DNA from 3 places in the Bradyrhizobium yuanmingense genome. Region 3 is predicted to be linked to each of the others. Evidence: predicted binding sites of a transcription regulator. Region 3 holds the regulator's gene; each other region holds the start of a gene.
What was found. Region 3 encodes LexA, which represses DNA repair genes until DNA is damaged. Its sites were predicted from a motif close to TGTTCNNNNTGTGTTCNG; they were not measured.
Positions count from the first base shown of each region.

Region 1: N2605_RS08635 (DUF3072 domain-containing protein) is a predicted target of LexA. The motif match lies at 4,556-4,573, and genes of this name have one in related genera.
Region 2: recA (recombinase RecA) is a predicted target of LexA. The motif match lies at 4,351-4,368, and genes of this name have one in related genera.

Region 1 covers NZ_CP104173.1:1,839,115-1,849,206, forward strand. Annotated here, with positions in the region: gene N2605_RS08605 (putative bifunctional diguanylate cyclase/phosphodiesterase) at 1-294, shown strand, start outside; gene N2605_RS08610 (hypothetical protein) at 463-675, shown strand; gene N2605_RS08615 (universal stress protein) at 694-1,518, opposite strand; gene N2605_RS08620 (Do family serine endopeptidase) at 1,724-3,277, shown strand; gene N2605_RS08625 (hypothetical protein) at 3,548-3,910, shown strand; gene N2605_RS08630 (DUF6496 domain-containing protein) at 3,917-4,234, opposite strand; gene N2605_RS08635 (DUF3072 domain-containing protein) at 4,325-4,519, opposite strand; gene N2605_RS08640 (hypothetical protein) at 4,635-4,856, shown strand; gene N2605_RS08645 (hypothetical protein) at 4,953-5,195, opposite strand; gene N2605_RS08650 (hypothetical protein) at 5,291-5,548, opposite strand; gene N2605_RS08655 (hypothetical protein) at 5,701-5,922, shown strand; gene N2605_RS08660 (HWE histidine kinase domain-containing protein) at 5,919-7,406, opposite strand; gene N2605_RS08665 (HAMP domain-containing protein) at 7,420-10,092, opposite strand, start outside.
Region 2 covers NZ_CP104173.1:4,754,298-4,764,389, forward strand. Annotated here, with positions in the region: gene gcvP (aminomethyl-transferring glycine dehydrogenase) at 1-1,946, shown strand, start outside; gene N2605_RS22500 (hypothetical protein) at 2,076-3,071, opposite strand; gene recA (recombinase RecA) at 3,171-4,259, opposite strand; gene N2605_RS22510 (hypothetical protein) at 4,583-4,783, shown strand; gene N2605_RS22515 (hypothetical protein) at 4,937-5,107, shown strand; gene N2605_RS22520 (DUF2798 domain-containing protein) at 5,683-5,934, opposite strand; gene N2605_RS22525 (hypothetical protein) at 6,169-6,357, shown strand; gene N2605_RS22530 (hypothetical protein) at 6,388-6,642, opposite strand; gene N2605_RS22535 (hypothetical protein) at 6,741-7,040, opposite strand; gene N2605_RS22540 (PaaI family thioesterase) at 7,403-7,867, shown strand; gene N2605_RS22545 (HdeA family protein) at 7,982-8,275, opposite strand; gene N2605_RS22550 (PilZ domain-containing protein) at 8,483-8,725, shown strand; gene N2605_RS22555 (hypothetical protein) at 9,074-9,475, shown strand; gene N2605_RS22560 (hypothetical protein) at 9,578-9,901, shown strand; gene N2605_RS22565 (DUF6691 family protein) at 9,959-10,092, opposite strand, start outside.
Region 3 covers NZ_CP104173.1:3,883,047-3,893,138, reverse strand. Annotated here, with positions in the region: gene N2605_RS18290 (nuclear transport factor 2 family protein) at 1-137, shown strand, start outside; gene N2605_RS18285 (ComEC/Rec2 family competence protein) at 261-2,540, shown strand; gene N2605_RS18280 (GAF domain-containing protein) at 2,547-3,488, opposite strand; gene N2605_RS18275 (hypothetical protein) at 3,706-4,140, opposite strand; gene lexA (transcriptional repressor LexA) at 4,530-5,231, opposite strand; gene N2605_RS18265 (molybdopterin molybdotransferase MoeA) at 5,408-6,616, opposite strand; gene N2605_RS18260 (hypothetical protein) at 6,836-7,039, opposite strand; gene N2605_RS18255 (HAD family hydrolase) at 7,198-7,821, opposite strand; gene N2605_RS18250 (alpha-hydroxy acid oxidase) at 7,850-8,983, opposite strand; gene N2605_RS18245 (S41 family peptidase) at 9,287-10,092, shown strand, end outside.

The DNA of each region.
Region 1 (10,092 bases), 2.0 Mb from region 3:
TCGCTGTCCTATCTGCAGTCGTTCCCGTTCGACAAGATCAAGATCGACCGCAGTTTCATCTCCAACCTGGAGGCGACGCCGCAATCGGCCGAGATTGTCCGCGCCGTCCTGAGCCTGGCGCACGCGCTGAAGATCCCGGTCATTGCCGAGGGGGTGGAGACGGAAGCCCAACGTGCCTTCTTGGCCCGCGAGGCCTGCGAGGAGATGCAAGGCTATCTCGTCGGCCGTCCCGACTTGATCGAGCGTTATCTCGACCTGGTGGGCGTCGCCGTGGAGCGCCGCCTCTACGCCTAGCACTAGGCACAGAGTTCCGAGCGGACGTTTGGAACTAAAATCCTTACCGGCACTTCTCGAAAATTAACTTGGTTCAGGCGCGTTGAGCGCGCAGCAAATGTTTTGCATAAACGCCATCGGCCTGACGCAAATCAGGGCAATAAGCCGGTGAACGCGAGGGAGGGTCTCATGGAGAACGTACGTCGCTACCGGGCGCTGGCGTCCCTCTGCCGTCAGCAGGCGGCCTACCGGCCGCTCCAGAACTGGGAACTCCTCGGCCAAGCCGAACATTTCGAACATCTTGCCGAAATCGAGCTCAAGGCGCACTTCGACGCGTGCAATGTGCACCGCGACAAGGACGCCGCCGCGCCCACGACATGGGAAGCTCCCGTCGCGGCGTGACGGCGCCAGGCCGGCGCGTCAATGCGACATCAGCGTCGGGACCGTCATGGCTTCCAGCATGGCGCGGGTGACGCCCCCGAGAAAGCGTTCCTGCAACCGCGAATGGCCGTAGCCGCCCATCACCAGAAGATCGAGACTCTCGTCGGCCGCCAGCGACAGAATGATCGGCTGAATGTCGGCGCGCGTGGCGGTCAGGCTGACGGTGCGGGTGGACAATCCGCGCCGGCCGAGATGTCTGGCCAAGCCGCTCGCTGAAGCTTCGCTGGAGACGTCGTCGGTCTCGTTGACGGTGATGATCACGATCTCTTCGGCGCGCGCCAGGAACGGAGCTGCGTCGCGCATGGCGCGGGCGGCAACGCGACTGCCGTCCCAGCAGATGCCGATCCGCTTCGCCTTGAAGGCTCCCCGGAAGGTGTAGGGCAGGAACAGCACCGGGCCGCCCGCGCGGAACAGGATCTCGCTCGGCATGTCGTTGTCGAACGAGCCTTGCGCCGGATCGGGCTGGAGCACGACGCTGAGGTCGTGCAGCCGTGCCATCTCGCCGAGCGAGCCGGCGGCATCTGCCGGGATCGCGCCGAGTGCGTGGCAGGTATAGGAGATGCCGGCGTTCGCCGCCTCGCTCTTGAATACCGCGAGCGCCGCCTCGGCCCGCTCGCGCTCCAGCTCGAACACGGCCGCCACCGCCGCGCCGCCTTCCATGACGTAAGCCGTACTGGTGGCGACATAGCCGACCGCGACCGCGTCGAGATGCGCGTTGAGCTTCGCCGCGAGCGAGACCGAGCCCTCGATCGCGGGACGCATGGGACGTTCGGTGGGGATGTGGACGAGAATGTCTTTGTACATGGCGCGCCTCCGCTGAGCATCATCCGAGGGTCGCAGTTTTTCACTGCGCGAAGGCGGCGCGTTGAGCTGTATCAAACGTCCGGATTGCCTGCTGCGACCGCTCATCCATTCTTTGCCGAGATTTAATCGGACGGACGGGACGCCGTAAGGTGGCAGCGACCATGTTGCGGGCAAGGCGACACCTGCTCAACATGGACATTTCGACATGAACGATCGCGTCAATTCCGACATCACCACGTCTCGCAAGATCTTGCGGCCGCGGCGGCTCGCGCTGCTCGGCACCGTGGCCGCGCTGGGCGTGGCCGCCCTGGCAGTTGCGCCAGGCGCCTCGCCGTACGGCATCAACTCCTTGATTGCGCCGGCTCAGGCGGCCGAAGCCGCCGCGACGCCGCCCGGCTTCGGCGATCTCGTTAGCAGGGTCAAACCCGCTGTGATCTCGGTGCGGGTCAAAATCGATCAGGACAACGACAAGAGCGCGATGCTGCAGCAGAACCGGATGGATTCGGACGAGGACACGCCGTTCGACCAGTTCTCGCGACAGTTCGGTTTCCGCTTCCCGGGCGGCGCGAACGGCATGCCGCGCCAGCGCCACCAGATGATCACGGGCGAAGGCTCCGGCTTTTTCATCTCCGCCGACGGCTATGCCGTGACCAACAATCACGTCGTCGATCGCGCCGAGTCCGTGCAGGTGACGATGGACGACGGCACGACCTACACCGCGAAAGTGGTCGGCACCGATCCGAAGACCGATCTCGCGCTGATCAAGGTCGACGGCAAGAAGGACTTTCCGTTCGTCAAGTTCTCCGACCAGAAGCCGCGCATTGGCGACTGGGTGGTCGCGGTCGGCAATCCCTTCGGTCTTGGCGGCACCGTGACCGCCGGCATCGTCTCGGCCAGCGGCCGCGACATCGGCAACGGTCCCTATGACGACTTCATCCAGATCGACGCGCCGATCAACAAGGGTAATTCCGGCGGTCCGGCCTTCGACATGAACGGCAACGTGATCGGCGTGAACACTGCGATCTTCTCGCCCTCGGGCGGCTCGGTCGGAATCGGCTTCGATATCCCGGCCTCGACCGCCAAGCTCGTCGTCGCGCAATTGAAGGACAAAGGCGCGGTCACCCGGGGCTGGCTCGGCGTGCAGGTGCAGCCGGTGACATCGGATATTGCCGACAGCCTCGGGCTCAAGGAGGCGCGCGGCGCGATCGTCGACAATCCGCAGGATGGCAGCCCGGCGGCGAAGGCCGGCATCCAGGCGGGCGATGTCATCACCGCCGTCAACGGCACCACGATCAAGGACTCCCGCGACCTCGCCCGCACCATCGCCGGCTTGACGCCGGGCACGTCCGTGAAGCTCGATGTCTTCCGCAAGGGCGACAGCAAGACGGTGACGCTGGCGCTCGGCGAGTTGCCGAACGAGCGGCAGGCCAAGGGCAATGGCAGTGGCAATGCCGACGAGGGCAGCGGACAGCCGGGTGTCGGCACGCCGCGCCTCGGCCTCAGCCTGGCGCCCGCCGGTGACGTTCAGGGCGCAGGCCAGAACGGCGTCGTCGTCACCGAGGTTGATCCGCAAGGCCCGGCCGCGCAACGCGGCATCCGGACCGGCGACGTCATCCTCAATGTCGGCGGCAAGGCTGTCAGCAATGTCGGCGAGGTGCGCTCCGAGCTGGCGCAGGCCAAATCGTCGGGCAAGCGCAGCGTGCTGCTTCAGGTCAGAAGCGCGGAGGCCACCCGCTTCGTTGCGGTGCCACTCGCATAACGTCAACTCGACCCTTACCAATCCAGGAAGGCGGCCTTCGGGCCGCCTTTTGCACACACGTCACGTCCGCACCAGGCCGGTCACATTCTCGTTAACGGCAGGGATGATGACCTGGTGCGTCCGAAAAAGCCGTGTTCGCTGATCACACTCGCAGGGCGCCTCGGTGCTCTGCGCCAACGTCGCCGCTGAGAGAAGGTTGCAAGCGTGGAACTTCGAGCCTCCCGGCGCTTTGTGGAACTCGCCGGTGGTTCACAAGTGATCGGTGCCGACATGGATCGATTGAAGCTCTCGCTCAGGAGTGCGCTGCTCGTGGCGCCATTGGTGCTCTCGGGGGGAAACGCGCTCGGGCGCGACGACGGCCGCTACGCGAATTCTCCTCTGAAGCCATGGTTCGACAGTTTGCGCAGCCATCTCGGTCCGTGCTGCTCGGACGCGGACGGTTTCGCCCTTGCCGATCTCGACTGGGAGTCGCACAACGGGCGCTACCGTGTCCGCATCGACGGACAGTGGATCGATGTGCCGGATGAGGCCGTCATCACCGAGCCCAACCGGGCCGGCCGCACGATGGTGTGGCCGGTCAAGACTGCGTTCGGGATTTCGATCCGCTGCTTCATGCCGGGGAGCATGATCTGAGGCGGGTCAGCGCGACCGCTTGGATTTGCGCTTCGATGATTTCTTGTTCGACGATTTCTTGGACGACGTCCCGGACGTTTTCTTGGATGCTTTCTTGGACGTCTTCTTGGCGCTCTTGCGCTTCGAAGCCTTCTTCGGGACCTTCTTGCCCTTCTTGCGTGCCTTCGACAGTCCGATCGCGATGGCCTGCTTGCGGTTCTTGACGCGGCCGCCGCGCCCGCCACGGCCGCTCTTCGCGGTGCCCTTCTTGTAACGCCGCATCTCGGTGGCGACATCGCTTCCCGAGCTGCGTGAGTAGCGGCGCTTTTTTGCCTTGCGTGCCATGCATATTCTCCCTCGGCGGGGAGAACCATTCTGCACAGCCATGGTTCCGGGAGCGTGGAACGGCGCATGCCTAAAGCGCGATGCGATGCTCTAGAAGGAGTTTGCCAGCTCGATCTCCGCTTCCAGCACCTGGATGCGCCGGGCGGCCTCGCTGAAGGACAGATCCCGCGCATATTGGCCGGGCTGGTAGGCCTCTTCGCTGAGCCGCTTCAGCTTGAGGCCCTGCGCCCGCGTCATCTGCTCGCCCAGGAAAAATCTGGCGTCGTATTTACCTTGAACCTGCATCTGGCGTCTCCGTCCTGAAATCGTGACTTGACTATATGTTCTTATTTTGTTCTAACAAGGCATGGACAACAGAATTAATGAAATTCGACGTAAAATCAGAGCCTTGAGGCTTGAGATGGCCGACGTCGAGGCGTCGGTGCGCGACCTCGTCGAGCGCGATCACGACTGCACGGAAAGAGCCCTGGCGCAGATGGACTTGCGCCGGAAGATCAATCTCTTGATCGCCGAATGGAAGGCTGCCGGCGGCAGCGACGTACTGCCGAACGTCCGCGACCGGGTGCGGCTTCGTGCCGTGAAGACAGGCGGCAACTCCGCGCGCGCAGCCGAGCGCCGCTGAGATCCTTGGCGCCGGATACTGAAGGCCGAGTGCCGAACCAAAGATAGAAGACAAAGGGCTCCGCAATGCGGAGCCCTTCATGATTCCAGGGAGCGCCTATTTGGTGTCGGTCATGCCGCCCTTGTTGGTCATGGTGCCGCCCTGATCAGAGCCGGGACCGGCGCCGCCTTGGCCGGACGGATCAGCGCCCTTGGAGGACTTGGTGTTGGCGCCGGTGGTCTGTGCCGACGACATCGAGGATCCATGCTTAGTCTTGTGCGATTTGGCCTGGGCGGCAAACGGCGCGGCGGCAAGGCCGGTTGCCAATATTACGGCGAGAGCGAGCTTGGTCGTCTTCACGCGGGGAAACTCCCTGAGTTAAATTGACGCAGGCACAAACCGCGCGTCGCGGCAGGGAGTTCCCGGCGAAGTATCTTCCGTGCGTCACCCACGCTTCAAGTTTGCTTGTCCTCGGCCAGGATGAACACGGCGCCGGTGAGCGTCGCGCCGATCGCGAAGGTCGTCACCAAGGTGAGGGCGAAGACCATCGCGGCCTGGCTTCCGCCATTGTTCAGCAGGTTGGCGACGGCTGGATTGGACAGGACGAGCGTGAGGCTGAAAATGAGGCCGAGCGCTGCGCCCATCATTGCATGCGTCATCAGCTTGATAAGGCCGCTGGCAGAGATCAGCTCAGACGACTTCTTGGTGCGCATGGGACGGCATCCCGAACTGCCACGCCAACGCGCATGTGATCGCCGGGTTCCGTTCCGCTGAAGGAATTGTTACCGCCCGTTTCATCCGGCGTTCATGCCGGGCTTGCCAAGATGGGCGCCAGCAAAACGGGAACATCGACGGGAACATCGATATGGGTAAGGTCGTCTTTCTTTACCGCTCGCTGGCCTATCGCAACGCGGCCGCGGACATCCTGCGCAAGGCGCGCAAGCTTCCGCTTGGCGCGGAGCGAAGCGCGGCCCGCCGCTACGCGAGGGCGCTGCGCGATCTCGCCCGAACGGAAGCTTGGCTCGAAGGGCGCGTCGCGCGCGAACCACGCACGGCGCAGCGCATGAGCAGCGCAGCGTCAGGTTAACCGGATGCGCGTTGCAATTCGGCAGCGCCGGCGGTGTCGAACTTGCTTGGTGCAGCCGCCGCGGTCTTGCGTGTCAACGGCACCTCAAGACGGCACAGCAGGCCCTCGGCGCGCCAATCGAACTGCGCCTGTCCGCCAAGCTGGGACTCGATGCTCGCAAGCAGGCTTCGCGTGCCGAAGCCGCGCGATTTCGGGGTCTTGACCAGGGGACCGCCGGATTCCTCCCAGCTCAGCGTGAGCAGCTCCTCGTCGACCTGCCAATCGATCGCGAGCCGCCCCGCTCGCGTGGATAGCGCGCCGTACTTTGCCGAGTTGGTGAAGAGCTCGTGCAGTGCGAGCGCCAGCGTCTGGGCCGTCGCCGGCAGCAACTGAACTTCGGGCCCTGCCAATTTGATCTGGTCGCCCAGCGAGTAGGGCGCAAGCTCCTCGTCGATCAGCCTGGAGAGCTCGGCGCCTTGCCAGCTCGACAGCGACAGGATGGTGTGCACGCGCGCCAGCGCATTGATGCGCCCCTCGACGGCGTTGACATAGGCCTTGACCTCGTCGGCCCGGGTGAGGCGCACGATCGACTGCGCCAGCGCCAGCGCGTTCTTCGCGCGATGATCGACTTCCCGCGCCAGCAGGTTCTGCCGCTCCTCGGCGCGCTTGCGCTCGGTGATGTCGACGGTCACGCCGCTGACGCGCACCACGCGCCCGCTCTCGTCCGTGGTTGCGGCCGCCGTGCCGACGCACCAGCGCACCTCGCCGTCGGGCCGGATGATGCGGAACTCCGTCTCATAGGCGCGTGTGCCCTTGTTGAACTCGGCGATCGCCTTGCGCAACTGGTCGACGTCGTCGGGGTGCAGCAGGGCCTGAACGTTGGCCGGATTGATCTCGAAATTGTCGGGGCTGACGCCGAAGATATTGTATTGCCCCTCGTCCCACATCCAATCGCCGCTGATCCAGTCCCAGTCCCAGGACCCCATCTTGCCTGCCGCGATCGCCATGCTGCGCCGCTGCTCGCTCTCGCGCAGCTTCGCGGTGGAAGCCTCCAGTTCCGCGGTGCGGGCGCGGACGCGATCCTCGAGCTCGTGGTTCAGCCGTTCGAGCTCGCGCGTCTTGCGGTAGAGCTCGGCAAACACCTTGATCTTGGCGCGCAGTACCTCCGGCACGACCGGAACCGGCACGTAATCGACCGCGCCCATCTCGTAGCCGCGCAGCCGGTCGATGTCGCTGACCTGGATCGCCGAGATGAAGATCATGGCGGTCTTCTGAAAGCGCGGATGCTCGCGGATCATCGCGGCGAGCTCGAAGCCGTCGAGCTCGGGCATGCAGACGTCGACCAGGATCACCGCGATCTCGGTCTTGAGCAGCACCTCCAACGCCTCGCGGCCCGAGGAGGCGATGACGAGGTTCTCGCCGAGATCCTTCAGGATCACCTCATAGGCGAGCAGCTTGGCCGGCTGATCGTCGACGAGCAGGATGTTGACCTTTTCCTGATCCATACGCGGGTCCAACTCAGCGATGCAGCCACATGCGGATCGCAAGCAGCAATTGGTCGGTGTTGACCGGTTTGGCGAGGTAGTCGGACGCGCCGGCTTCGAGGCATTTCTCCCGGTCGCCCTTCATCGCCTTGGCGGTCAACGCGATGATCGGCAGACGGGCGAAGGCCGGGTTCTCGCGGATCACGCCGATGGTCTGGTAGCCATCCATCTGCGGCATCATGATGTCCATCAGCACGATCGCGATCTCCGGATTGGATTCGACCAAGGTCACCGCCTCGCTGCCGGTCGTGGCCGTCAGCACCTTCATGCCGCGTCGTTCCAGCACGCTCGAGAGCGCGAAGATATTGCGGGCATCGTCGTCGACGAGCAGGGCGGTCTTGCCGATCAGGTCCTCGTCGGAACTGTTCAGCTTCTCCAGCATGCGCTGCTTCTCGATCGGCAGCTCCGTGATCACGCGGTGCAGGAACAACGCGGTCTCGTCGAGCAGGCGCTCGGGCGATTCCACGCCCTTGACCACGATGCTGCGTGCCATGGTGTGAAGCTCGGCATCCTCCTCGGCGGAAAGCTCGCGGCCGGTGAACACCACGACGGGGATGTTCGACAGCGCCTCGTCGTTGCGGATCTGATCGAGCACCTCGAAGCCGCTCATGTCGGGCAGCCTGAGGTCGAGCACCACGCAATCGCAGGGTTGCTCGCGCAACGTCGTGAGCGCACCGGCCCCGGTATCCGTGGCCAGGATCTCGATGTCGTCGTGGTGCAGCAGCTCGCGGATCGAGAGCCGCTCGGCCTCGTTGTCCTCGACGATCAAGAGTCGCTTGCGCCGCGGCCGCGCATATTCCTTGATCTGCGTCAGCGCGGCCGAGACGCCCTCGGTCGTCGTCGGCTTGTTGACGAAGGAGAAGGCGCCGCGCGCCAGCGCATGCTGGCGGTCCTCGTCGAGCGTGATGATCTGGACCGGGATGTGGCGGGTGAGCGGATTGTGCTTGAGCTGGCTCAGCACGGTCCAGCCCAGCATGTCGGGCAGGAACACGTCGAGCGAGACGGCCGTCGGCTGGTATTGCTTGGCGAGCTCGAGGGCCTCGGCGCCGCGCGCGGCGACCAGGACCTTGAAGCCCTTGTCGCGGGCCAGATCGACCAGCACGCGGGCATAATGCGGGTCGTCCTCGACGATCAGGAGAATGGTGTCGCCGGGCTCGAGGTTGAGGCGGTCGTCGGGCAGCTGCTCGATAACGCGCTGCTGGTCAGGCGCGGCAGGCTGCAGCGCCGGCGGCTGGCCGTATTGCTGTGACGCCGGCGCCCGCGGCGCGAGGGTCGGGCCGGAATATTTCAAGGGCAGATAGAGCGTGAAGGTCGAGCCCTTGCCCGGCGCGCTGCGCAGGTGGATCTCGCCGCCGAGCAGGCTGGCAAGCTCGCGGCTGATCGCAAGGCCGAGACCGGTGCCGCCATATTTGCGGCTGGTGCCGGCATCGGCCTGCTGGAACGCCTCGAAGATCAGCTTCTGCTTCTCCAGGGGAATGCCGATGCCGGTGTCGGACACTTCGAAGGCGATCACGGCCGGCGCCGAGTTCAGCACCGGATGATCCGACCCCCAGCCGCCGATTGCGCCGGCGACTTTCAGGCGCACTTCGCCGTCGGCGGTGAACTTGAAGGCGTTGGAGAGCAGATTCTTCAGAACCTGTTGCAGCCGCTTGGAGTCGGTCACGATGCTGCGCGGCAGGTTCGGATCGACGTCGATCTTGAACGACAGGTTGCGGTTGTCCGCCTCGTGCCGGAACGGCCGGCCGACGGTCTCGAGCAGGTTCGCGGTCAGGATTTCCTCGGCGTCGACCGTCACGGTGCCGGACTCGATCTTGGAGAGATCGAGAATGTCGCTGATGAGGTTGAGCAGGTCGGTGCCGGCACCATGGATGGTGCGGGCGAACTCGACCTGCTTGGCCGAGAGGTTGCCATCGGGATTGTCGCTGAGCTGCTGTCCGAGGATCAGGATCGAGTTCAGCGGCGTACGCAGCTCGTGGCTCATATTGGCGAGGAATTCGGACTTGTACTTCGACGTCAGCGCGAGCTCGGTCGCCTTCTCCTCGAGCGCGCGGCGGGCCTGCTCGATTTCCTGGTTCTTGCGTTCGACCTCGACGTTGCGCTCGGCGAGCTGCTGCGCCTTCTGCTCGAGCTGGTCGTTGGTCTGCTGCAATTCGCGCTGCTGGGTCTGTAGCTCGCCGGCGAGCTGCTGCGACTGCTTGAGCAGGCCTTCGGTCTGCATCGTGGCTTCGATCGAATTGAGCACGATGCCGATGGAGTCGGTGAGCTGCTCCAGGAACGTCATCTGCGAGGTCGTGAAGGAGACCAGCGAGGCGAGCTCGATCACGGCCTTGACCTGGCCTTCGAACAGGACCGGGAGCACGACGAGGTTCTTCGGGGCGACGCGGAACAGCGCCGAGTTGATCGGCACCACGTCCGAGGGAATGTCGGAGACGACGCGCGGCCGCTTGTCGAAGGCGCATTGGCCGATCAGGCCTTCGCCGAACTGCAGCACCGGCTGATAGGGGTAGACGCCGTCGCTGGCGTAGGAGGCGAGCAGCAGGAGCTGGGGATCGTTCTCGTTCTCGACCTGGTAGATCACGCCCGTATGGGCGTTCACCAGCGGCGACAATTCGGTGAGCAGCAATCGGCCGACCGTGGTGAGATCGCG
Region 2 (10,092 bases), 870 kb from region 3:
CCCGCGGTGCGCCGGCCTATCGGCTCGCGCTGCAGACCCGCGAGCAGCACATCCGCCGCGAGAAGGCGACCTCCAACATCTGCACCGCGCAGGTGCTGCTCGCCGTGATCGCCTCGATGTATGCGGTCTATCACGGTCCCGAGGGCCTGGCCCAGATCGCACGCAACGTGCATCGCCGCGCCGCCGTGCTCGCGACCGGCTTGCGCAAGCTCGGCTTTGCGCCTGCCAGCGAAAGCTTCTTCGACACGCTCAGCGTCGATTGCAGCAGCAAGCGCGAGGAGATCGTCGCGCGCGCTTTGGCCGAGAAGATCAATCTCGGCATCAGTGATACCGCCCTTCGCATCGCGCTCGACGAGACCACGACGCCCGCGACGGTCGAAGCCGTCTGGCGCGCCTTCGGCGGCAAGCTTGCCTATGCCGAGATCGACGCCGAGACGCGCGAGGCGCTGCCGGACGACTTGAAGCGCGGCACCGCGTTCCTGACCCATCCGGTGTTCCATGCGCACCGCTCGGAGACCGAGATGCTGCGCTACATGCGCAAGCTCAGTGATCGCGACCTCGCGCTCGACCGCGCCATGATCCCGCTTGGATCCTGCACCATGAAGCTGAACGCGACCACCGAGATGATGCCGCTGACCTGGCCGGAATTCGGCTCGCTGCATCCGTTCGCCCCGCCCGAACAAGCTCAAGGCTATCACGCGCTGTTCGCACGCCTGGAGAAATGGCTCTGCGACATCACCGGCTATGACGCGATCTCGCTGCAGCCGAACTCGGGCGCGCAGGGCGAATATGCCGGGCTGCTCGCGATCCGCGGCTATCATGCCGCGCGCGGACAGGGCCATCGCAAGATCTGCCTGATCCCCTCCTCCGCCCACGGCACCAATCCGGCCTCGGCCGCGATGGTCGGCATGGACGTGGTGGTGGTGTCTTGCGAGAAGAACGGCGACGTCGACGTCAATGATCTCCGCGCCAAGGCGGAGAAGCACGCGAACGACCTCGCAGCTGTCATGATCACCTATCCCTCGACCCACGGCGTGTTCGAGGAGCACATCCGCGAGATCTGCGACATCGTGCACGGCCATGGCGGCCAGGTGTATCTCGACGGCGCCAACCTCAATGCGCAGGTCGGCCTTTCCAGGCCCGGCGATTACGGCGCCGACGTCAGCCATCTCAACCTGCACAAGACCTTCTGCATCCCGCATGGCGGCGGCGGCCCCGGCATGGGCCCGATCGGCGTCAAGGCGCATCTCGCCCCGTTCCTCCCCGGCCACCCCGCGACGAAGGCAGACGCGCCGGTCGGTCCGGTCTCGGCCGCGCCGTTCGGTTCGGCGTCGATCCTTACCATCTCCTACATCTACATCCTGATGATGGGCGGTGAAGGCCTGAAGCGCGCCACCGAGATCGCGATCCTCAACGCCAATTACATCGCAGCGCGCCTCGATCCGCATTTCCCGGTGCTCTACAAGAACGAGAAGGGACGCGTCGCGCATGAGTGCATCGTCGATCCGCGTCCGCTGAAGACGACGAGTGGCGTCACCGTCGACGACATCGCAAAGCGCCTGATCGATTACGGCTTCCACGCCCCGACCATGAGCTTCCCGGTACCGGGCACGCTGATGATCGAGCCGACCGAATCGGAATCCAAGGCCGAGCTGGATCGTTTTTGCGACGCCATGATCGCGATCCGCAAGGAAATCGCCGAGGTCGAGGCCGGTCGCTTTGAGATCGCAGCCTCGCCCCTGCGCCACGCTCCGCACACAGTGCACGACATCGCCGACGACGATTGGAAGCGCGCCTACACCCGCACGGAGGGTTGCTTCCCCGACGGCGTCTCGCGCTCCGACAAATATTGGTGCCCCGTCGGCCGCGTCGACAACGTCTATGGCGACCGCAACCTCGTGTGCTCCTGCCCGCCGGTGAGCGATTACGCAGAAGCTGCGGAGTAGGATGTGTAGGGTGGGTTAGCCTCGCGGCTGCGCAAAGCGCAGTCCGCGACGCGTAACCCACCACTTCTGCGTCCGCTGAACCGAACGGTGGTGGATTACGCCTTCGGCCCTACGGCACTGCGTGCGCCGCTAGGGCGCAATCAACAACCGGCGCTCGCCATCCCACCGCCAAAGCCGTTCATTGGTGAGCAGCGTGCCGCCCCACCAACGTCGAATCGGATTGTGGCGACGGAAATCTTCGCGGCCTTCCAGAACCGCTTTGCCAAATTCGGTCAGCGACAACCGGCTCCGACGATAGGCGGCGTTGCGACCTCGCGCATCGTGCGGGGCGAGCGTCGCGAGTTTCGGATCGAGACCTGCGACCGCCGGCATCGGGCCCGACGCAAGCCCTTCGAGCAACGGACCCAGCTCCCACTGGTCGAACACGCGCGTTTCGAGCAGCCCGCCCGGCTGAAACAGTTCTTTTGTACGGTTGTGCCCCCTTGCAATCAGCTCGATAAGCCGCGCCTCCGTCGCGCCCAATCCGGTGATTGGTGACGGCAGTTCAGCTAGCAACGCTTCCAGAGCCGGCTTCAGGAAAGGTAGCCTGGGTAAATCCCTTGTCAGCAACCCGAAGCAAAGTTCAGGCGTCGGCGCCCGATACGCCTCCCAGGCCATGTTGGCTATCTCGAAGTCGCACTCTGCGATCTCCGATTCCCGCACCGTACGATCGCGAAGTTGCGGGCCGTCCGCTTCGCGCAGATCGAAATTGACCCGTCGCAGTCTCAGACAATGGGTGATCGATGGATGGGACCGCAAATAGTCCAGGATCCAGATCAGTTGCAATTGACTGTTAGGCTCAGGGTCGAACCACAGCTCGATGAACTCGACGCCATAGGTCTCGCAAAACCAAACCAGGCCAGTCTCCTTGTGTGCGAGACCGGTCTGAGGCAACCGGCCAACAAGATCGGACCACCGCACCTCCGGATCGCCCCTGTAATAGCCTCCCGTAAGATAGTCCTCGAGGTGGTGCGACGTAGGCAACGGCCCCCAAACGAACCGAAAGATCAACGGGACGACCATGTCAGCACGACCGGCATAGGTGAGACCAACGCCGGACGAACTAGTCAGAATCACACGCTTCATCGTCGACGCGCCCTCACGCAACACGAAACGGGCACCGAAGACGTCGGCAACTCAACGTCCTCAGTGCCCGCTCCTCGCGAAAAATTTTCGCGTTAGGTCTTACTCGTCCGCCGGCTCCTCGCCGTCGGCGTCGCGCTCCGGCGTGCCGGCGAGAATCTGCTCGGCGATCAGGCCGGAATTCTGGCGGATCGCGGTCTCGATCTTGGCGGTGATGTCGGGGTTGCCCTTCAGAAACGCCTTGGCGTTCTCGCGGCCCTGGCCGAGGCGCTGGCTGTCATAGGAGAACCAGGCGCCGGACTTCTCGACGATGCCGGCCTTGACGCCGAGATCGAGGATCTCGCCCATCTTGGAGACGCCCTCGCCGTACATGATGTCGAACTCGACCTGCTTGAACGGCGGGGCCAGCTTGTTCTTGACCACCTTGACGCGCGTGGTGTTGCCGACCACCTCGTCGCGCTCCTTGATCGCGCCGATGCGGCGGATGTCGAGGCGGACGGAGGCGTAGAATTTCAGCGCATTGCCGCCGGTGGTGGTTTCCGGCGAGCCGTACATCACACCGATCTTCATGCGGATCTGGTTGATGAAGATCACCATCGTGTTGGATTTGTTGATGGAGGCCGTGAGCTTGCGCAGCGCCTGGCTCATCAACCGTGCTTGAAGTCCCGGCAGCGCATCGCCCATCTCGCCCTCGAGCTCGGCCTTCGGCACCAGCGCCGCCACCGAATCGACCACGAGAACATCGACCGCGCCCGAGCGCACCAGGGTGTCGCAGATCTCCAGCGCCTGCTCGCCGGTGTCGGGCTGCGAGATCAGGAGCTCGTCGATGTTGACGCCGAGCTTGCGGGCATAGACCGGATCGAGCGCGTGCTCGGCATCGATGAAGGCGCAGATGCCACCCTTCTTCTGCGCTTCCGCCACCGTATGCAGCGCCAGCGTGGTCTTGCCGGACGATTCCGGCCCGTAGATCTCGACGATGCGCCCCTTGGGCAGGCCGCCGATGCCGAGCGCGATATCGAGCCCGAGCGAGCCGGAGGACACCGCCTCGATGTCCATGGAGCGGTCGTTCTTGCCGAGCTTCATCACCGAGCCCTTGCCGAACTGGCGCTCGATCTGAGAGAGCGCGGCAGCCAGAGCTTTACTCTTGTCCATGGAGGATCCTTCGACGATACGCAGGGCAGTTGCGGACATTGGGTCGTGCTCCTTATGGCGAGGATTCGCGTGAGGGACAAACGGTTGCGAGGCAGCTCGGCGATAAAAGCAATGTACCCCATTTGTTCTAGGTTCGCAATATGTTCTTTTGCGGATTTTGTCTTTCTGACTGGACCAGGAGACAACGGAGCTGGTCGAACCGGCCATGCTGGATCGTCACGCCGTCGGCACTGCGTGCACAACTGAACAGACGCGGATCCACTTCTGGATCCTAATGCATCATCACCGCGCGGACCGTGGCCACTATCGGTGATGAGACCGCTGACTCGCGCTCCCGCCTCCTCGCACGGAAAGAGCGCGCCATGTTGAAGCGACGACGTTTCAAGCAGCAACTGACCCTTCAGGACCGGCTGTCGGCATGGGTGAAGCAGGTCCGCGAGCAGGCGTCCAAGCTACCTCCCGGGCCGGAGCGGGACGCGCTGCTCAAGAAGGCGCGCCAGGCCGACGTTGCCAATCATCTGAACGATTGGGTCAAATCGCCGGGGCTGCAGCCGCCGGAATAGCCGCCTACGCCGGGTTCCTCGAAGCGACCATGACCGGGATCAACGACGCGCGACTGGGCGCCGTCATGTTTCCGTAATCCTACGGCACCGAACCTTTTCGCGGTCTCGGGCCTTCTGTGGGGATGGGACCGCAACTTTTGGGGATCTCTGGTCATGACGAACAACGACACGCAGCACGATACGCTGAGGCGAAAGCCGCTGCTGGACGCCGCCCACGAGGAGATGGTGAAGTTCGAGCGCAAGGAAAACGAGTTCCGCAAGAAGGACCGCGAAGAGCGCGCCGCCGAGCTCCGTCTGCCGCTGAACGAGATCAAGGTTCATTAGACACTGCCAGGACCGCCGTCCGGAGCGGGCCAGGCCCGCCCGCGATGCGGCACTCCGCTCTGTTCCTTGCCCGGAACCTCCGATCGGCATCGCCGGTCGGGGCGCCGCGACCGGCGATGCACCAGGTAGCTAAATACTACCAGCAACCCATTGGCGAAGCGATGAAATCGCCAGGACCCCTACTGTGGATGGGGTTGTTTTGCCACTTTTGAGAGGCAAGGCGCGCCGGCGCCTTCGATAGGACGGCCCAGCACGTCAGTTCCGTCTGCAGCAGCGCCTGCTAGAGCACCGCCAGCAGAACCAGACCTATCACCAGCACGACGAAGCCAGCCGCCGTCGCGACGGCGAATGACCGCTCTACGTTATCCATATGATGCCACCCCGTTTCCGGCGCGCCACGTTTCCCCCATGGCTGCGCCGAACGGATAAAATCTTGCCGACGGGTGTGTCCGCAGTGGTGCGGACGGATGTCGAAATTGGGACCGGTACGGGGCCAGTGTGCGGCCTTTCGATCGCGCACCTGCCGGCGGTCCGCCTGTCAGGCTGTCGTCAGCCAGCCGGCTAGGGTCGCCCGGCTACCGGCCGGCGCGGGGCTCCTGCTCCTCCTGCGTCAGGCGCAGCGAGAAGGCGCGGATCGCGGGCGCCGCCAGCAGCACGACCGGCAGCATCGCGGCCCATGCGATCAGCCAGGACACCATCCAGTGCCGCACGAAGAGCATCGGGCTGCCGGCGGGAAAGCTGGCGATCCCCGCCGCGATCAGCGAGGTCAGCCCGGACTGGATGATGCCGAAGACGAAATGCGAGTAGCGGCGGGGAATGCCGAGCATGAGGCGCCCATGGTTGCTTGCCCGTGATCGGCAAGCAAGGCACATGCCGTCGAGCGGATCCGGCGCTTCGATTGGAACCGCGATGCGGGACCGCCGGTGCACCCCGGCCGGGCTCCAGGAACTTTGTTCATGGTCGGAGAACCACGGAGGCCGCGGGCGACATTTTTCTTGCCTGCGGAATATTGCGACGACCAACATGTTTGCAGGCACAAGGGTGAATCGTGGGAGGTGACCATGAATCACAGGGGCGTCGAGTTCACCATCGCCAAGACGGCGATTCCCGCAGTCTGGCAGTGGCAGTTCCGCATCGGCGACCGGATCAGGACCGGCAAGACCGAGACCAGGCTCGACCTGCTGGCGATCCGGCGCGTGCAGTTGCGCATCGACCGCGAGCTGAAGGCGATCGGGCGAAAGACGGCCTGAACCGTTTCGCCTTCTGCGTCATAGCGCGCGTCAATCGGCGCTGGGCAGCCGACGCATGGTGAACTCGATATCGCCGCCGGGCAATTCGCGCCAGGTCTCGACCTCGCTCATATAGCCGGCCTTGGGGTAGCGGGCGAAGAAGGCCTGCGCCCGCTCCCGTGCCGCCGCCCGCGGCAGCGTGAAGGTCTCGCGCAGATAGCCATCGCCGGCGGACTGGCCGGGCTTGCCGGCCGCCTTGCGCCGGCGCGCCATCCGCTCGGCGAGATCCCGCGGACGATCGGCCATGTCCTGCCTTCCTCTGCGCACTACGCTACCGACAATGTAGGGCGCGGGCCGGATCAAGAGGAGTCCTTCCGAGGAGCATTGTGCCTCCCCGGAACGGGTCAATTGGCGGCCGTCCCGCTCTTGGCCTTCTTCGGCGCACTGGTTGCGGCCGACGACGCCTTCGGCGCCGCCGGCTGCTTCGGCTGTTCGGCACGCATGCCACCCCAGGGATCGCTGGACGCCTTGGTATCCGGAATCTTCTTCAGTGTTTCCTTGTAGGCCTTCTCACGTTCGGCCTCGATGGCCTTCTCCTCCGGCGACTTGCTCGGGGCATCCTGCATCAAGTTGATGTTGGGCATTTGCGCGTAGGCAGGTCCCGCCAGCACGGCCAGCACCGCGGCCAAACGGAAAAGCTTCATCATTCACTCCTTAAGTCTTCCATGAGGCGCGGATCGCCCCGTGCCCTGTCATCCTCGTCAGCCCGGTCACGACCGGTGGCCGCTAGTGCCGATCCGATCGGCATGATTTGGGCGTCTGCAGCCAATCGTCCCAGATCGGACCGCATTTGGTGCACCCGCTCAGCGCGAGACCGAGCAGGCCCATGCAAAAGACGAGGATACAGCGACGCACCATCATCCACCCCTACCCAAGCCAGGCATCATATCGGGCCAAGTCAGGCATTTTCAAGCCGAGGCGGCCGGCGCCAGACCGGGTGACTTTGCCTCGCGGATGCGCGCACAATGCGGTGAAACATCCGGCAACACAGGAGAGCGCGACAGCAATGCAAACGCAGCCAGAAGCCGAGTTCGGCCCCGCCGACGCCAGTCGCATCCTCGGCGAGGTCTTTGCGCCCTGGGTCCAGGATCTCAACCTCGCGGTCGAGCGCATCGAGCATGTACAGCCCGCGGACGACCCGGACTGGCAGCCCGGCGCGCTGCTGCGCATGCCGTTTTCGGAGCGGCTGTGCCGCAACGGCGGCGTGGTCTGCGGCCAGGCCCTGATGGCGCTCGCCGATACCGCGATGGTGATCGCGATCCTCGCGGCCAATCGCGGCTACCGTCCCATGACCACGGTCGATCAGACCACGCATTTCATGCGCGCGATCGCCGCGTCCGACGTGCTGGCGGATGCGCGCGTGGTGCGGCTCGGGCGCACCATGAGCTTTGGCCGCGTCACGCTGCTCTCGGCCGCCGACGGCAAGCCGGCCGCGATGGTGTCGAGCGCGTTCGCGATGCTGCCGGGGTGAACGCGCCCTGAAAACAAGAGAGCCGCGCGAAGCGCAAGGCTCGAGGCGGCTCTCGATGGAAATCGTGTCGGGACAGCAAGCGCGATCGCGCTTGCCGTCATTGCGCCGGCAATGTCACTTGCCGAGGATCTCGTCGGCCGCGGTGACGACGCTGACGGTCGGATTCTTTCCGCAATAGGCGCCGAACTTCTTGGCATTCTCGATGAAGACGTCGGTGTCGATGATCGCATTGTCCTCGTCGCCCTTGTACCAGCCGTCCATCCAGGTCAGCACGACGCCGATGTTGTCCTCGCCGCTCTCGAGGAACTGCTTGCAGGTCATGGTCGAGAGGTCCCACTTGACGGCGTGGGCGGGCATCGAGGCCAGCGAGAGCGCTGCGGCGAACAAAATCGAAAGCGAAGTCTTCATCAATATCTCCATCGGCGCGTCGCGCCATAAAGGAAAGGCACTTGTGTAGGCTCTTTGGGTAGGCTCTTTGGGCAGGTTCGTGGGAGCGGCTCGCCGCTCTAACGTCGTAAACAAAGTCTGAAACGCCGTGCAAGTAGCGCCAGTATTGAGTTTAGTTCAACGTAATTTCTATGCACTACTTCATACTCATCGGCAGGACTAACGCGGATGATTGAGAAGCGCACATCGCAACGTCACCGTGTTTTCAAGGGCGGAAAGATCACGTTCGAAAACAGCGGCATTCCTTGCACGGTGCGAAACATGTCGGCGGGCGGCGCGGCGATCGACCTCGACACTCCCGTCATGGTGCCGCAATCGGTCACGCTCTCGATCGCCTGTGACCATTTCGTACGGCATTGTCGCACAGTTTGGCGCAGCGACAAGCGCGTCGGCCTCGCTTTCGTGCAATAGCGGGCGCGATGTGAACGAAGGTTCGCATCGCGTGCACACCACCATCATGACTGGCTCGCAATCACGCGCGTAACACCCGCGAGCGATGATGAGCCCCGCAACGTCGATCGACTCGACGCGGTCATTGGGCGGGCACTGCGCCTGCGCTGAGGCGGCCCTCAGCGCCAGCACGGCGGCGTGATGACCAGAATCCGCATTACCGCAATCCCCCACCTCTGGGGTACAAGCCAGCCCCCAATCGCGGAATAGCGATGTCCGGGTTCCGGGACCTCAGCAAATCTTGATCGGCCTTGACTTCGTCCGATCGCATTCGTGCCTATCTGTCGGCCCGCAGGGGACCTTTCACGGATGTTGCGGATCATTGCTCATGCGGCGCTGCTCATTGGCGCGCTTGCGCTCGGTGCCTGCGGCTTTGCCGACAGCCGCGCACCGGTGCCGGAATTCATGCGCATGAAGGAGCCCGAGCAGCCGCCGGAAGCGCCGCCCGACGTCAAGCGCGTGGTGCGCGAGCAGATCGACGTCGTCTTTCTCGCAACGTCCTATCCGCGCGAGGTTCACGTCGCCCCGCCGCATCGTGAGCTGCGAGGACCGGGCTGGACCGCGTGCGTCCGCGCGCAGCTCACCTCGGCGACCGGTACGTCGCTCGGCGCCCAGACCTACATCGTGACGATCAACGACGGCAGGGTCGTGGACCGCCGGCGCGCCGACGCCGACGACATCTGCGGCACGGAGACTTACGAGCCGATCTAGGAACCCGCCCCTGACGACAGGTTCCGGGAAAAACCTGTAGATGACCCGGAACGATCACCGCCTCCCCTTCTTGTTACCGCCGAGGGCAGTTTCGAGGAGGACATGATGAGGACGTTGACTATTGCGCTGCTGGCAGGCGTGGGGGCCTTGGCCGCCGCCTCGGGGGCCAAGGCTTCCGATATCTATACGACCAGCGAATACACCAATCCGGATCTCGTGCAGCAGGTGCGACTCGTCTGCGACGAGGATGGTCGCTGCTATCGCACGCGCGGCGGGTCGCGCGTGATCGTGCGCGATTCCTACAATTACATGCCGCGCGACCGCTACTATGAGCGCCGGAGCTATCATCGCCACTACGATGACGGCCCGCGCGCCGGCGTCGGCATTCGCGCGCCCGGCGTCAGCGTCGGCGTCGGTAGCTGGTGAGCGATGAAGGCTTGATGGTCGGAGACCGGGCGAGACTATTCGCCCGGTCCCGTGACCTCAGGTTTCGAGTGGATCGGCCGGCGTGATGTAGCGCGTCGATGACGGCAGCTGAGCGATGAAGCGGGCGAGCACCATGCCGGCGCACATCGCCACGACAAAGATGACGGCGGAGAGCGAGCCAAATCCGAGCG
Region 3 (10,092 bases):
TGGCCGCGAAGATCACGTTCGATCTCGCGGGCGAGCGGGATGATCTCGTCGTCAAAATGAGCTGGGTCATCATCCGCGAGGACGGCGAGTGGAAGATCGTCAATCACCACGCCTCCTCGCAGGCGCCGCTGATCTAGCAACGGGCGCCAGCCCGGAGAAAAGTAGAGCGCTCTTCGCCTGTTCCCGATCCGTACCGCTATTCGTGCAGCCGCACGGTCCGGTAGCCTCCGCAGCCGTCGCGTATCGTAAGGTGCAGGGGAATGGCGGAGCCGGGCCGGCCAGGACGGTCCCAGGGAGTTGCCGGGACGTGGCCGGTCGGCCGCGCTACCCCGGCCGGCGGTTTTGCGCCGGTGGGCTTTGGCATCTGGCCGGCGATCATCGAGACGCTGCGCCAATGGGCTCGGGGCGAGGCCGGGCCTGGCCGGCTGTTGCCGTGGGTGCCGGTCGCCTTCGGCGGCGGCATTGCGCTTTATTTCGCCGCCGATCATGAGCCGGTGCTGTGGGTGGTTGCCGCCACAGCCATCGCGCTGATGCTCGGCGCGGTGCTGCTCCGGCGGAGCCGGCTGTTTGCGCCCGCCATCATGCTCGCGGCGGTCGCGGCTGGTTTTGCCGTGGCGACCTGGAAGACCGCGCGTATCGCGCACACCGTTTTGGCAAAACCGCTCTATTCGGTGTCGCTGTCGGGCTTCGTGGAAGCGCGCGACATCCGCGAGCGCACCGATCGCTTCGTGCTGCGCGTCAGCGCGATGGAGGCGCAGCGCAGCGACGTCAAGCTCGAGCGCGTCCGCCTCTCGGTGCGCAAGGGCACGGCGCCGGAGGTCGGCAGCTTCGTGCAATTGAAGGCGCGGCTGATGCCGCCGATCTCGCCGGTGCGCCCCGGCAGCTATGATTTCTCGCGCGACATGTTCTTCCAGGGCATCGGCGCCTCCGGCTTCGTGATGGGCGCGATCACGGCGTCCACACCGCCGGATGGCGGCGGCCTGCGGCTGCGCTATGCCGCCTTCATGCAGGGCCTGCGCGACGCGATCGACGCGCGCATCCGCGCAACGCTCGAAGGCGACAACCGCGCGATTGCGACGGCGCTGCTCACGGGGCGGCGCGATGCGATCACCGCGCCCGTGAACGATGCCATGTTCGTCTCGGGACTCGGCCATGTGCTGTCGATCTCCGGCTATCACATGGCGGTCGTCGCCGGCGTCGTCTTCTTCGCGGTGCGCGCGCTGCTGGCCTTGATCCCGGGGCTGGCGGCCGGCTCTGCCATCAAGAAATGGTCGGCCGCCGCGGCGCTGGTCGCGGCCGCGTTCTACCTGTTGCTGTCGGGCGCGGAGGTTGCGACGCAAAGATCGTTCTTCATGACGGCGGTGGTGCTGATCGCAGTGATGGTCGACCGCCGCGCCATCACCTTCCGCACGCTGGCGGTTGCCGCGCTGATCGTGCTTGCGGTCGCGCCGGAGGCGTTGGTGCATCCAAGCTTCCAGATGTCGTTTGCGGCAACGCTCGGGCTGGTGGCGCTGGTGCAGATCGGCATGCCGAACCTGCTCGCATCGCCCGATCATTCCGCGACTGCGCGGATCGCGTTGTGGGGCGGCCGGGAGATCGCGATGCTGTTCCTGGCCTCGCTGATCGCGGGGCTCGCGACCACGCCATACGCCGCCTTCCACTTCCATCGCGTGACCCCATACGGCGTGCTCGCCAATCTCGGCGCCATGCCGGTGGTCTCGGCGCTGGTGATGCCGGCCGGGCTGTTGGGGCTGCTCGCGGCGCCCTTCGGGCTCGACGGCGTGTTCTGGTGGTTGATGGGGATCGGCATCGAGTGGATGGTCCTGGTCGCGCGCTGGGTGGCGGCCCTGCCGGGCGCCGTCGGCCGCATTCCCGCCTTCGGGATCGCGCCGCTGATCGCAGCGAGCCTCGGGCTCATCGTGATGGGCCTGTTGCGCACGCCCTTGCGCTGGTCCGGCGCCCTGGTGCTGCTGGCAGCGATCCTCTGGGGACTGTCGGTGCGGCAGCCCGATATCCTGATTGCCGGGGATGGCGCGAGCGTCGCGGTCCGGGGCGGGGATGGGCGCTTGCAGGTGATCCGCGCCAGCAAGGACAGCTTCCTGCTGAAGGAGTGGTTGGCTGCCGATGCCGATCCGCGCGATGCCGGCAACGCCTCGTTGGCGAGCGGGGTGTCGTGTGACGAGTCCGGCTGCGTGGCGCCGCTCGCGGACGGACGACTGATCGCGTTGGCGACGCGTATCGACGCGCTGGCCGATGATTGCAGCCGCTCCGCGCTGGTGGTGACGGCGCGGCCTGCGCCACCCGATTGCGCGGCGATGGTGGTCGATCGGGCGCGTCTTGCCAGTCAGGGCGCACTGGCTCTGACGAGACGCGGCGAGGGCTTTTCGGTGCAGGCGGTGAGGACGAGGGGAGCAAGCCGTCCCTGGCTGCCGGCCGGCGCCGGCGAGGGAGATTTCGACGGCAGCCTCGTGCCGAAGGCGGCCGTGCCCCGCAACCGGGACGCAACGCCATCGGAGGCCGACTTGCAGGCCGACGATTGACGCGGATCACAAATACCAGGCCAGCACGGCGTCAAGCCTTCCGTTGCCGATAACCGGCAGGGCCACCATTCGGCTCAGCCCGGCTGCGCAGGCTTCGGAGCCGGCGATCGAGCCGTCAGAGGTGAGATCGTCGTTGAGCGCGGGCATGCCGGTGGCCCAGGCGCCGCCGATGCTGCCTTCGCCCCTGGCGATGGACTGCGCCGCATAGCGTGCGGCGAGGTCGGTCTGCGCGCTGCAATCGCCGGCGCGAAAGACCAGCGCCGAACGGTCCTCGTTCGGGACCCAGATCTCGAAGCGTCGTGCAATCGGCGTTGCCTGCGCGGAGAGGAATGTCAGAACCCAGGTCTGGTCGGTACCGGTTCGGTAGGGCACGCCGACGCCGAGATTGATCCCGACCTTGGCGGCGTCCTCCCAGCGCAGGAAGCTCTTGGCGTCGTGCAAGTCCTTGATGATCAGCGGCAGGCCCGCCTTCCAGGTGCGTCCGGGCAGGCCGAAGCCGCGCGGAAATCTGGTGTGGCGGGAGTTGAATTCGAACATGTCCGCGGTGCCGTAATAGCCATCGACGAGCCCCATCTCATGCGAGAGATCAGGATCGTTGTGCCAGAGTTCGATCGCGCCGACATGCGCCTCGTCGTCGCCGCAGAACAGCACCAGCACGGCTTGCAGGAATTCGCCCGCGAACACCGGCACCGCCACGCCGCAGGTGAGGCCGGCCGCAGCGGCCTGATCGGTCCGCTTGAAATAGGAGTTGGCGAATTTCGTGAGGATGACGGGGTGGCCACAGGCCCAGGCCTTGCCGGGAAGTCCCTCGTCATATCCGAAGTGCAGCTCTTCGCTGACGGCTTTGAACGCGGACAGCCCATCGTCGTAGAGGCCGCCGCCGAATTCCAGCCGCATGCGCGTCCGGTCGGGTACCCAAAGTTCAACGACGCGAATGAAGGTCTTCATCGAGCGTGTCCGCCGCCTCAAACCACGACAGCATCGGTCATTTGGCTGCGGAGCGGACGTTCAAAATGCGGGCAGCACGGCCCAAACTTCGTGCGACGACGAGGCGCGGCGGTGGGCTCGCCGATCGAATGTCCTGAAACACAAACTTGCCGGGCTCGCCGGCCTCGGCCGGCGACGGCAATTTCAATCCCGGGCTCGGCCTGTCGGCCGAAGGGCGTCAGCCGATCGGCAGGCGCGTGATCGTGGGCCGCGTGTCGGCGACGATCTGCGGCTTGTGCTCGCGCTCGGGGGCTGCCTGCGTCACCGGCAATTGCAGCACGGTCGCGCGCTGGCCTTCGACGAGCTGCGTCACCAGCACGTATTTGCCGTCGGGGAATTCGATCGCGTCATGATGGCGATCGGGAATGTGCGGGTCGATCTTGCCGAACTTGCCGACGCGAGAGTTCACGGTGCGCGTCCAGATCCAGCGGTTGTCGTAGCGGACATTGTCGGCGAAAGCGAGCTCCGTCCCCGGCAGCAGACAGACCGCGACGGAGGGATCGGCTTCGGAAGCGAAACCGCGCGTCGAGGTGCCGCGGAAGGTTGTCGTGACGATCGTCTCGCCGACTTCGGCGGGGCGCGTCGCGACGGCATGCAGGCTGTAGTCACACATCGGGTGCTCCTCATGCTGGGATAGCGACCCGCGTCTCTTTCGAGGCGCAGGCCTCTATCAGAGTGGAAGCATACAACGCTCTGCTCGGTTATGGGCAAATCTGCGGCTCGCGTCCGCAGCGCGCGATCACATTATCTTTCCCGGATTCGATAGGAACAAACCTCGCGTCCTTGCATTCGGCCGGAGCTATCAGCACTGCCGGCACAACTCTACCGGTGAAGCAGAGCGAGATTGCTGCGCGCCTGCGCGGGCGAATGTCGCGCGGGAAGATGGACCGGACAGCCGGCGCAGAACCAGAGAAACCGTCCAGCCGGAGCGGACAAGTATCCGCTCCGATCCTGGATCGCCGATGCCGATCGAAACGCGCCGCGCGCTTGATGTTTCCCGTATCAGTACTTCCGGTAAAGCCCGATCAGCTTGCCCTGGATCTTCACGCGGTTCGGCGGAAGAATGCGGACCTCGTAGGCGGCATTGGCGGGCTCGAGCGCGATCGAGGCGCCGCGGCGGCGGAAGCGCTTGAGCGTGGCCTCCTCGTCGTCGATCAATGCCACCACGATGTCGCCGGTATTTGCGGTCTCGTTGCGCTGGATCAGCGCCATGTCGCCGTCGAGGATGCCGGCCTCGACCATCGAATCGCCGCGCACTTCGAGCGCGTAGTGCTCGCCCGAGCCGAGCATGTCCGGCGGCACGCTGATGGTATGGCTGCGGGTCTGCAGCGCCTCGATCGGCGTGCCGGCGGCGATGCGGCCCATCACGGGCACCGCGACGGGGCGCTCGCCCTCGTCCGCAGGCGGGCTGGAGCTCGCGCGCACCTTGCCGAGATTGCCCTCGATCACGCTCGGGGTGAAGCCACGGCGATTGCCGGCGGCGGCCTGGAGCTCGGGCAGCTTGATCACCTCGATGGCACGGGCACGGTTGGGCAGGCGGCGAATGAAGCCGCGCTCCTCGAGCGCAGTGATCAGGCGATGGATGCCTGACTTCGAGCGCAGGTCGAGCGCATCCTTCATCTCGTCGAAGGACGGCGGCACGCCGCTTTCCTTCAGACGTTCGCTGATGAACCGCAGAAGCTCGTATTGTTTGCGCGTCAACATCTCGACCAAAGTCCCCCGGTTGATGTCGTTCGATTCCGACACGATGAAGCCGGCACTAAGCCGCTACATCCTCGAAACAAATCATGAACGGACACTATATGTTCGATATGTGTTCCGCAACTGCTTAATTTATGGTGAACGCGGCCAAGCTCGCGGAATGCGTGTGGCTGGGCGGCTCAGACGGGCAGCCGGAGCACCTCGCAAGGCGTGCCGGCCTCGGCCTTCGGCGCGAACGGTGCGCGCACCAGAAGTACCTGTGCCGCAGCGAGATTCGCAAGAAGGGAGGAGTCCTGATGGCTGACCGGAAGGGCGACGCGCGTGCCGTCGTCGCGCTCCTCCAGCCGCGCACGCAGATAGTCCTCGCGCTGGTCGTTGGCGGCGAGATCGCGGCCCAGCACGGCGCGCTCGCGCCGATGATGAATCGCTAAACGGCCCGACAGGGCGCGAATCAAGGGGACCATGAACAGGAAGGCGCACACGTAGGACGACACGGGATTGCCGGGCAGGCCAATCACGCGCATCGCGCCTATCCGACCGTGCATCATCGGCTTGCCCGGCCGGATCGCGATCTTCCAGAACGCCATCGCGATGCCTTCGCCCTTGAGCGCCTGCTGGACCAGGTCGTGGTCGCCGACCGAGGCACCGCCGGTCGTGATCAGGATGTCGGCGCCGCTCTCGCGCGCGCGGCGGATGCCGGCGGACGTCGCCTCCAGTGTATCGGCGGCAATTCCGAGGTCGATGGTCTCGGCGCCCTCGCTGCGGGCGAGCGCATGCAGGGCATAGCCGTTGGAATAGACGATCTGGCCGCGACCAGGCGTGGTGCCCGGCATCACGAGCTCGTCGCCGGTGGCGAGAACGGCAACCCTCGGGCGGCGGATGACGGCGAGATGCGGATGATTCATTCCGGCGGCAAGGGCGAGATCGCGCTCGGTGAGGCGGATTCCCTTGCGCAGCAGCACGTCGCCTTCGCGGAAGTCGACGCCTGCAGGGCGGATGTGCCGGCCGAAAATGGCGGCTTCCTTGATCGTCACATGTTTGCCGTCGGCAGCCGTGTCCTCCTGGATCACGACGGCATCGGCGCCGTCGGGAACGACGCCGCCGGTGAAGATCCGCACGGCTTCGCCGGGGCCGACGCTTCCCGCGAACGGCCGGCCCGCCGCGACCTCGCCGACGACGGTCAACCTCGAATCGTTTGCCGCGTCGGCCGTGCGTACGGCATAGCCGTCCATCGCCGACATCGCCTCCGGCGGCTGCGTGCGCCGCGCCGCGACATCGCGGGCGAGCACACGATGGTAGGCCTCGTCGAGGCAAACCATCTGTTCAGCCAGCGGCTCGACGCCGGCCAGCACCGCGGCAAGCGCGTCAGAAACCGGCATCAGGGCCACGGGCGAACTCCTGCTGAGCACATCAGTCAATGGGCGGCGAGAGTTCTAGCCGAGTGCAGGCGTGAGGCAAAGCAGCACGCGGGATGATTTATCCTGCGTGATCGCGGGGTGGAGGAGGTCGGCTCAACTCCGCCGCGGCATGATGCGGAAGGCGAGACAGACCGGAACGAGGATTGCCATGGCAAGGACGAGAATGACGAGCGCCACGGCCAACATCGTTCAACGCCCCGTCGGATCGCCCGGACTGATGTCCGCGACGTCGGGCGGCTTGGGACCCTGATCCTTGTCCGGCAGCGGGTCCGCCTGGGATTTTAGGTCGGCGGCCTTGCTGATCAGCTTGGCGGAGAGGTCAGAATCCGAGGTGGTTCTGGCGAATTCGAGCAGGAGAGAGGCTTGCTTGGTGAGATAGGTCTTGCCCAGCACGTCGATCAGTCCAATGTAGAAGTCCCAACGGACTCATGAGTCCGAAGGGTGGTATTCCGTTCCCGGAACTCTGTATAAAAATGCACAAAGTGATCAGGTTCCACATTTTCAGCAGTTTTTGTTCCGGCAAGTGAGCGCGCTCCGGGCTTTCCCGCGGCTCAGATCCGCAATGCTTTCAATGCGTTCCCGACATCACGCGGCGAGGTGACATGCACGGCGGTCAACCCGCGCGCCCGCGCTCCCTCGATGTTCTCGGCGAGGTCGTCGAAGAACACGATGCGCTCGGCCGGCACGCCGATCGCCGCCACGACATGGTCGAAGGCCTCGGCATCCGGTTTGCGCAGGCCGATGCTGGAGGACAGATACAGCTCGCGGAAATGGCCGAGCAGACCGGCATATTCCTTCGAGAAATAGTCGACGTGCGGCCGATTGGTGTTGGAGAAGGCATAGAGCGGCATCTGCTTCGCCGCCCGCGGCAACAGCTCGGCGATATCAGGCATCTCGCCGGCGAAAATCGCGTTCCAGCCTTCCAGGAATTGCGCATCCGAGATGCCGATCCCGAGCGAGGACCGCAGCGAGGCGAAATAGTCCCCATCGCTGATCTTGCCCATCTCGTGCAACCGGTAGGCCTCGTCGCGCACATAGCGCGCGATGATGGCCTCGGGCTGGCAGCCGGCATGTCCCGCCCAGCAGGCGATCGCCTTGGAGAAGTCGATGTCGAGCACAACGCGCCCGAGGTCGAACAGCAGCGCATCCGCGCTGCCGGGAGAGAGCGATGTCATTGCGTCCTTTTCACTTCGGTATGGCGCGTCAGTAACGATAGGGCTCGTGGTCGAACAGCGGGAACGCGCTGAACACGCTGGGCGCGTTGGTGGCGGCCGCCGGATGCAGGCAGGATTTGTCGAGCTCGGCGAATGAGGTGGCGCCCAGGAGGCCGAGGCAGCGCAGCACCTCGTCTTCGAGCAACTCCAGCATCCGCGCGACGCCGGCTTCGCCGGCTGCCGCCAGCGCCCAGCATTGCAGCCGGCCGATGCCGACGAGGTCGGCGCCCGCCGCGATCGCCTTGACGATGTCGGTGCCGCGGCAAAAGCCGCCGTCGACCATGATCCTGGCGCGGCCCTTCACGGCGTCGACGATCTCCGGCAGCACGTGCATGGCGCCGCGGCCGTGGTCGAGCTGGCGCCCGCCATGGTTGGAGACGTAGATCCACTCGACGCCGTGATCGAGCGCGATCTGCGCATCCTCGGCCGTGGCGATACCCTTGAGGATCAGCGGAATTTTGAACGTGTCCTTGATCATCTTCACGGTCCGCCACTCCAGGCCCTTCTGGAAATCGCCGCCGGTGGCGCGCAGGCGGCTCTCGCGAACGTAGCGCTTGGCGATGTCACGTTCACGACGGCTGTAATGGGCGGTGTCGACGGTCAGGCAGAAGGCGGCATAGGCGTTCTTCTCGGCCCGGTCGACCACGTCGGCGACGAAGGCATCGTCGCCGCGGACATAGAGTTGATAGAGACGCAGTGCATCGGGGGCAGCCTCGGCGGTCGTCTCGAGGCCGGGCTCGGACACCGAGCTCAGCATGTGCGCCGCGCCGAACCTGCCCGCAGCGCGCGCGACGCTCGCCGCGCCATCCGGATCGAAGATCTCGAGTGCGCCGACGGGAGCCAGCACCACCGGCAGACGCAGCTTGCGGCCGAACTGCTCGACGCTGCCATCGATCCTGCGCACGTCGCGCAGCACGCGCGGGCGGAAGGCGATCTCGTCGAGCGCCATGCGGTTGCGCCGCATCGTGGTCTCGGTCTCGGCGGCGCCGATGATGTAGTCCCAGGCATTCTGGTTGAGGTTGGCGCGCGCCTTCCGGATGAACTCGTGCAGGTTCTGGAACGGCTCGTCGCTGGCGCCGAGCTCGACGTTCCGTTCCGGCCGGATGCGGGGCGCTTCATTCATTGTTGTCCTCCCGAGAATTTGAAGTCTTGTCGCCATCGCCTATCGCGTCCGGTCCTCCAAAACCATCCTAAAATCGCATAGCTGCGAGGCGTAGGCGGCCCGGACCGTGTCGTGTTGCTTCGAAACAGTTTCGGAACGTTGCCAAAAGTTTAGGCCAAGGCGAAGGGATTTCTTCGGTGTACCCGCCAGCGCGGCATCCCGGCCTTGAAGAAACCAGAATGGTATTGTGAGAGATGGACTGGATCGCCATTTGCATGGCGTCTCCCAGCCTCAAGAGAAACGCCAAGCACAAAAGGCACCTTCATGCGGAAAACCCTGCTGTTCCCCCTGGGCGCGCTCACGGGAGCGTGCCTGACCCTTCTGGTAGCCAGCCCGCAGGGCGGCGTATGGGCAGCGCGGGCGGCAGTGAGTGCGGGTGATGCTTATTCCCAGCTCAATCTGTTCGGCGCGGTGTTCGAGCGGGTCAAGGCCAGCTATGTCGAGAAGCCGGACAATGCCAAGCTGATCGAGGGGGCGATCACCGGCATGGTGACCTCGCTCGACCCGCATTCGCGCTACATGAACGCCAAGGCCTGGACCGAGATGCAAGAGACCACCTCCGGCGAGTTCGGCGGGCTCGGCATCGAGGTCACGATGGAGGATGGCCTCGTCAAGGTCGTCTCGCCGATCGACGACACGCCGGCTTCGAAGGCCGGCATCATGTCCGGCGACCTCATCGGCAAGATCGACGGCGAGGCCGTGCAGGGCATGACGCTCGAGCAGGCGGTCAACAAGATGAAGGGACCGGTCGACACCAAGACCAAGCTGACCATCATCCGCAAGGGTGCGGATGCGCCGCTCGAGGTTGCGATCACGCGCGAGATCATCCATGTGCGTCCGGTGCGCTTCCGCGTCGAGAACGGCGACATCGGCTATATCCGCATCACCTCGTTCAACGAGCAGACCGCCGACGGCCTGAAGAAGGCGATCGCCTCGGTCTCCAAGCAGGTCCCGCCGGAGAAGCTCGCCGGCTACGTGGTTGATCTGCGCAACAATCCGGGCGGCCTGCTCGACCAGGCCGTGTCGGTGTCGAGCGCCTTCTTGCAGCGCGGCGAGGTCGTTTCGACCCG